Regions from separate parts of the Actinomyces faecalis genome, predicted to be linked through region 3. Evidence: riboswitches for the same ligand, from Rfam matches in the RefSeq annotation. Region 3 holds a riboswitch; each other region holds the start of a gene.
What was found. A riboswitch is a leader RNA that binds a small molecule or an ion and turns the genes downstream of it on or off. The one in region 3 is predicted to bind S-adenosylmethionine.
Positions count from the first base shown of each region.

Region 1 (2,258 bases), 760 kb from region 3:
CGGAACTGGGAGATGACGTCTAGGGCGGGGCGCGTGCGGTTGAAGGTGTAGAGGTGCAGGCCTGGGGCGCCTCCCTCGATGAGGTCGCCAGCGAGCTGGAGGGTGGCGTCGATGCCGGCAGTGACTACTCCGGCGCCCTGGCGCGACCGCAGGGTCTGGGCCAGTGAGCCCGGCACGCTCACGCCGGTCAGGTCCTCCAGGCGGGTGAGGCGTCGCAGGTCGGTCAGCGGGATGATTCCGGGCAGGATCGGCATGGTCACGCCGCAGTAGCTGGCGGCACGGGTCAGGGCAAGGTAGTCCTCGGCCTCGTAGAAGACCTGGGTGATGGCCAGGTCCGCGCCTGCTGCCTGCTTGGCGGCGAGCACCTCGATCTCCCGGGCGTAGTCGACAGCGGCAGGGTAGGCGGCCACAGCGATCTGGACGTGGCGGGTACCGTCGTCGAAGTACTCGGCCTCTACCTCACGGATGACGCGGACGAGCTGGTCGGCGTGCCGCAGCTCGCCGACGACGTCCTCAGCCGCCACACCACGTGGTGGGTCCCCGCGCAGGGCGAGGAAGCGCCGCACGCCCATGTCGAGGAAGAGGCGGACGATCTCGACGACGTTAGCCTTGCGGTAGCCGATGCACGTCAGGTGCGCCATGAGAGGGACGTCTGAGGTGGCCAGGACGTGGGCGACGACGTCCTCTGAGGGGTTGTGCTCGCGCACCACGTGCAGGCGCGTCGGGGAGCCCGCTGCCGCGGTGGGGCCGCCCACCGTCGTGACGAAGCGAGGCCGGTAGGTCACTGAGACGAAGTCGGGGCGGGCCACCAGCAGCCGGTCGAGCGCGCCCCAGGTCTGCGAGGAGTAGCGGCCCGGGCGAGGCGGAAAGAGCTCCAGGGACAGGCTCGGTGCGGTCCTGCGGGCATCTGGCTGTGCCAGGGAGTGCGACATGATGTTCTCCATCGGTCCTGGCGGAAGCACCCCGCACGAGGGTTGCTGCGGCGTCATTGAGCCAGGTCTCTCAGCCGCTCTGGATGGATGTTGAGGCAGACCTTACCCTCATGCCAGGGCCCGGACGCAAATCGCTCCATACCGCGAGAAACTAACCATTCGATTGACTTTCCGTCGCCGTCGCTACCCCTCCGTCTTGCTCGCACCCCTGCCATACGCACCAGCGGGTAGCGACTATGGCTCAGAGGTAGCGGCCAGCGGGAGATGGGAGCGAACCCCGCACCCTCCAGACCAGTACCAAGACACGCAGCCTCGGGAACATCACGCTGCCAGCGCAATCCCGCAGGCCTAAGACCCAGGTCCATCGCCCATGAGCGCGCACTGTCCTAGGTTGAATACATGACTGACGTCCGCATCGACACGGCACGGGGCATCTGCCTGTCCGGGACGATCCTGCTGCCCGACGGCGTCCCCGACCTTGACCCGGAGACGCTCACCAGGCTTGTGCGCGAGGGCGGCACCGCTCCAGCGCGCCACGAGGCCGTCATTGTCCTGGTCCACGACTTCCTCACCGACCGCCACGGCTTCGGCTACCGCTTGGACCAGCTCGCGGCACGGTACCGTCAGGCCGGCTACGCCACCTTCCAGTTCGACTTCTCCGGCCTGGGCGAGTCCGATGATGACATCGTCACCCTGGCAGGGGAGAGCGATGACCTCCAGGCGGTGTGCGGCTGGCTGGAGGACCTGGGGTACGCGCGCCAAGGCGTGCACGCCAACGGCTTCGGGGCGACGGCGGTGCTGCTGGCCCGGCCCGAGCCCGTGCGTGCCGTCGTGCTCTCCGGAGCCGTGGTCAGCCCCCAGTCGATCCTGTGGGAGAACGTCTTCTCCCCCGAGCAGCTCGATGAACTCGACCGGCACGGACTGACCCGTCTGGTGGACGACAACCCCAACTCCCGCCAGTGGAACGTCCTGTCCAAGCAGACCCTGGCTGATGTCTCCCTGCAGGAGCCCACCCAGCTCATGGCAGACCTTCCCTGGCCGGTGCTCATGCTGCACGGCGCACTGACCGAGGAGTTCCCGGACTCCACCGCCGGAGCGACCGAGGGCTTCGCACTGCTGCGCGACGGCAGCCAGCTCGTCCAGGTCCACGCCGAGGACGCGCAGGAGGCGCAGGCTCAGGTGGCGCAGCTGGGCCTGGACTGGTTCGCACGGCGGCTGCGCTGAGACTGCGTGGCGGCTGCGCTGACTATCCCGCCTCCCACACGACTCAGCCCAGCCAGCTCACTGTGTCCGGGCCCCGGTCCAGCCTCCAGCGCCTCATCGCCT
Region 1 is NZ_CP063418.1:2,459,483-2,461,740, forward strand. It holds gene HRL51_RS10565 (methylenetetrahydrofolate reductase) at 1-944, opposite strand, end outside; SAM riboswitch class I at 938-1,022, opposite strand; gene HRL51_RS10570 (alpha/beta hydrolase family protein) at 1,332-2,156, shown strand.
Region 1: it holds a riboswitch for S-adenosylmethionine, as region 3 does, so the genes downstream of both, HRL51_RS10565 (methylenetetrahydrofolate reductase) here and HRL51_RS07305 (cobalamin-independent methionine synthase II family protein) in region 3, are expected to answer to the same signal.

Region 2 (2,258 bases), 920 kb from region 3:
GTGGTGGACCTCGCGCTGAAGCCGACGGATTCCCGCCAGGAAGCCGGCACGCACCGGGAAGGAGGGGCTGGGCTTGAGGGTGAGGTCCCAGTCCCACTCGCCGCCCCACTGGCGGTGGAGGCTGCGGACGTAGACATCTGTCTCCTCGGCCTCAGCTTCGGCGGGGTTGGCGACCTCCCGCTCCGGGTCCCGTCGTGAGAGGAGGTCAACGAAGGCAGAGCCGTAGGAGCGCATGAGGGCGGAGGAATTGAGGTCCAGCCACGGGGAATTCAGGGTGACCGCCTCAACACCGCCCGGGTGGTCCGCCGCCCAGATGACCGCCTGCAGGCCGCCGGTGGAGTGGGCATTGAGAACGACGACGTCGTGCCCGTGCTCCTGACGGATGATCCGCAGGGACTCGGCCACCTCCTCGTCGTGGACGCGCAGGTCCCGTACGTCATGCGGTGACCAGTAGCCCAGGCCAGCACGTCCGCAGGCGCGCAGATCCAGGGCGTAGAACTCATAGCCCGCCTCATCTAGAGCGTCGGCCAGCCAGGTCTGGAAGAAGTAGTCGCTCCGGCCGTGGATGTAGAGCACGGCACGTGAGTGCCGTGGCCTGGCACCCGCCGGCGTAGCGGCCTGGCGGCGATAGACCAGCATGGCGTGGTCGGCGCCGGGAGCAGCCGCGGACTCAGCCACGGTGATGCGGTGGGCGAGCCAGGGTTCGCCCAGGATGTCGGTCGTGACATTCGCGCTGGTGACACTCATACCCTGATCCTGACATCCCACAAGGGATGTCTGCAGCATGTGCATCGTCCACCGGGCCCGCCCCACCCCGGCAGTCCCGCGTGACGTTCGTCCCACTGGAGGGTGCGCACTTGAACAGCTCTGTCTGCGCTGCCTATCGTTGCCGTGGCCATCCAGAGCAACCGAGAGACCTGGCTCGACGACGTTGCAGCAACCCCCGCTCACGCGGTGAGGGTGCTTCCGCCAGGACCGATGGAGGAGAGTATGAGCGCAGTCTCGGCACATCCCACTGCCATCGGCGTCCCCGACGGCACTGACGCGGCGGACGCCCGCACGGCAGGGTCCAGCGAGCCCATGATCTCCTTGCGCGACGTCCACAAGGTCTACCGTCTGTCCGACGGCCGCGAGGTCCGCGCCCTGGACGGACTGAGCCTGGACATCCAGCCCGGCACGATCCACGGCATCGTCGGCACCTCGGGTGCCGGCAAGTCCACCCTGGTGCGGTGCCTGACCAGCCTGGAGCCTGTGACGAGTGGGACCGTGCGTGTGGCAGGCAAGGACATGTCCTCACTGTCACCACGCCAGCTGCGTGAGGCCCGCCGTTCCATCGGCATGGTCTTCCAGCACGCCAACCTCCTGGAGCAGCGCACCACCGCCCAGAACATCGCCTACCCGCTGGCCATGGCCGGGGTGCGCAAGGGCTCACGCCATGAGACCGTGGAGAGGATGCTGGACCTGGTGGGTCTGGCTGACCGCGGCGCCTCCTACCCCGCTCAGCTCTCCGGCGGTCAGAAGCAGCGCGTCGGCATCGCCCGCGCACTGGCCGATCAGCCCTCGGTGCTGCTGTGCGACGAGCCAACCAGTGCCCTGGACCCCGAGACCACGCGCGCGATCCTGGAGCTTATCCGTGACGTGCGCGACCGCCTTGGCGTCACCGTCGTCATCATCACCCACGAGATGAGCGTGGTCCGCGCGATCTGTGACTCCGTGAGCCTGCTGGAGGCGGGCCGCATCGTCGAGTCCGGCCCCATTGAGGAGGTCGTCTCGAATGTCACCTCACGCTTGTCCCACGAGCTTGTCCCGGTGCCGGTCATCCCCGACGGTGCGGTGCACGAGGGCGAGGCCGTCATCGACGTTGCCCTGACAGCCCACCCCGGCCAGCCCGCGGCCGCCCAGGTCCTGGCCCTGGTCGCCGAGCAGGGCGCGGACGTGGCCGGCGGTGTCTTCGAGACCCTTGGCCAGGCCCAGATCGGCCGCCTGGCACTGACTCTTCCCGCCGAGCGGGCTCAGGAGGCCCTTCGCGTCCTAGCAGACGCCGGCGTCGTCGCGGAGGTGCGCGCATGAGCATCCTGACCACTGCTGTGGCGAGCCCACTGGCCACCAGCCTGCTCGCCACGGCTGAGGACGGCACCTGGTTCGAGCGCAAGGTCATCCAGCGCAAGCTCGTCTCCGCCACCATGGAGACCCTGGGCATGACCTTTGTGTCTGGCGCGCTCACGATTGTCTTCGGCCTGCTGCTGGGCCTGGCGCTG
Region 2 is NZ_CP063418.1:2,612,797-2,615,054, forward strand. It holds gene HRL51_RS11220 (alpha/beta hydrolase) at 1-747, opposite strand, end outside; SAM riboswitch class I at 893-985, shown strand; gene HRL51_RS11225 (methionine ABC transporter ATP-binding protein) at 991-2,070, shown strand; gene HRL51_RS11230 (methionine ABC transporter permease) at 2,067-2,258, shown strand, end outside.
Region 2: it holds a riboswitch for S-adenosylmethionine, as region 3 does, so the genes downstream of both, HRL51_RS11225 (methionine ABC transporter ATP-binding protein) here and HRL51_RS07305 (cobalamin-independent methionine synthase II family protein) in region 3, are expected to answer to the same signal.

Region 3 (2,258 bases):
CCCCAGTCCGAGATGCAGTGCGCCTCGTCGATGACGACCAGGCCCGTGCCACCCGCCAGGTGGGGCAGGACCTCCTCGCGGAAGACCGGGTTGCTGAGGCGCTCGGGGGAGACGAGGAGGACGTCGACCTCGCCTGAGGCGACCTGCTCCTCGACCTGCCTCCAGCTGGTGGCGTTGGCCGAGTTGATCGTGGCGGCCCGGATCCCGGCTCGCTGCGCGGCAGCGACCTGGTCACGCATCAGCGCCAGGAGCGGGGAGATGATGACGGTGGCCCCAACGCCTGGGTGCGCCGGACAGCCCTGCGCGCGTGCACGCGGTGGCGGCGTTCCTGGCTCCCAGCCGCCCCAGCCCTCACGCAGGAGCGCGGTGGCCACGAAGTAGACGGCGGACTTTCCCCACCCGGTGCGCTGGACCACGAGGGCACGACGGCGCTGCGCCACCAGGGCGTGGACAGCCGTCCACTGGTCCTCACGCAGGCTGGCACCCGGCCTGCCGACCAGCATCTGGAGGATCGTCTCGGCGCGCTCGCGCAGTGGTGAGGTGCTCATGGACTCACCGTAGCGACCGGGTCCGACATGAACGGAGCGCGTTGCAGCCAGGAGCTCTCAGACTCTGGACGTCTCGCCTGGCGGATGGTGTTGCGGGCAGCGCGGAGCCCCGTGTGTATGCTGTGGGCTACAACCATCCCGAGCGGCTGAGAGACCTGGCTCGTCGACGCCGCAGCAACCGACCGGCCGAGCCGGACCCGGTGCTCCTGCCAGGACCGATGGAAGGACACCTGATGACCACCAGCCGATGCAGCATCTCCTGCTGCGCCGTCAGGACGGAGGCTCCCCTGCTCACGCCGGAGCGCGTGGCAGGGGTGGTCATGCCCCGCTGAGGCGCCCGGACGTCTCAGCCCCCAGCCGGCCAGGCCGGTTCCGGTCCTTATCCCCATGACCGCCGCGGCACCTCGCCGCAGGAATGACAGGACCACTCATGACCACTTCCATCCGCACCACCCACGTCGGTTCCCTGCCCCGCACCGACACCCTGCTCAAGGCCAACGCCGACCACGCCACCGGCGCCCTGTCCGACGCCGACCTGGCCGCGGTCGTCCGCTCTGAGACTGACGCCGTCGTCGCCAGGCAGGCTGAGCTGGGCATCACGATCGTCAATGACGGCGAGTACGGCCACGCCATGACCGAGAAGGTCGACTACGGCGCCTGGTGGTCCTACTCCTTTACGCGCTTCTCCGGCCTGGAGCTGCTCGACGAGCTTCCCGAGCGCAGGCCGACCCCGGCCGGGAAGCTGGAGCTGGACGCGATGACCGACCGCCGCGACTGGGTGGCCTTCGCCGACGCCTACTCCGACCCGACCTCAGGTATCCACCTGGCGACCCGTCGCCCGTGGTCCTTCCCTGCACTGACCGGCGAGCTGTCCTACACGGGCCAGGAGGTCGTCGCCCGTGACATCACCTCCCTCAAGGAGGCGCTGGGCAAGGCGGGGAAGCCGTTGTCCGAGGGCTTCGTGGCCTCTATCAGCCCGGCTGCGGCGGCACGTGTGGGCAACTACTACTACGAGGACGACGAGGCTGCCGTGTGGGCGTGGGCCAACGCGCTGCGCGAGGAGTACAAGGCCATTACCGACGCCGGTCTCACCGTCCAGATCGACGCTCCTGACCTGGCCGAGTCCTGGGACCAGTTCAAGGTCGAGCCCGCTGTCGAGGACTACCGCCGGTTCTCCGCCGTACGGATCGAGGCCCTCAACCACGCCCTGGAGGGGATCGACCCCGACCTCGTGCGCTACCACGTGTGCTGGGGGTCGTGGCACGGTCCGCACTCCACGGACCTGGAGCTCCGCCACGTGGTGGACCTGGCCCTCAGGGTCAACGCCAACGGGCTCACCTTCGAGGCCGCTAACGCCCGCCACGAGCACGAGTGGAAGATCTGGAAGGACACTGAGCTCCCCGAGGGCAAGTACCTCATCCCGGGAGTCGTCTCCCACGCGACGAACGTCGTGGAGCACCCTGAGCTCGTGGCAGACCGCATCACGCGCTTCGCCGAGCTGGTGGGGGCCGAGCGGGTCGTGGCCTCGACCGACTGCGGTCTGGGTGGCCGTATCCACTCCCACATCGCCTGGGCCAAGCTCGCCTCGCTGACCGAGGGGGCGCGGCTGGCCTCAGAGCGCCTGTGAGGTCCTGGCCGGCGACGACGTCGGCCCAGGACGCGTGACTGGTCCCGCCTTCCTACCGGCCGCTCAGTCAGTAGCCGGTCCCG
Region 3 is NZ_CP063418.1:1,695,698-1,697,955, reverse strand. It holds gene HRL51_RS07310 (RecQ family ATP-dependent DNA helicase) at 1-548, opposite strand, end outside; SAM riboswitch class I at 679-773, shown strand; gene HRL51_RS07305 (cobalamin-independent methionine synthase II family protein) at 979-2,175, shown strand.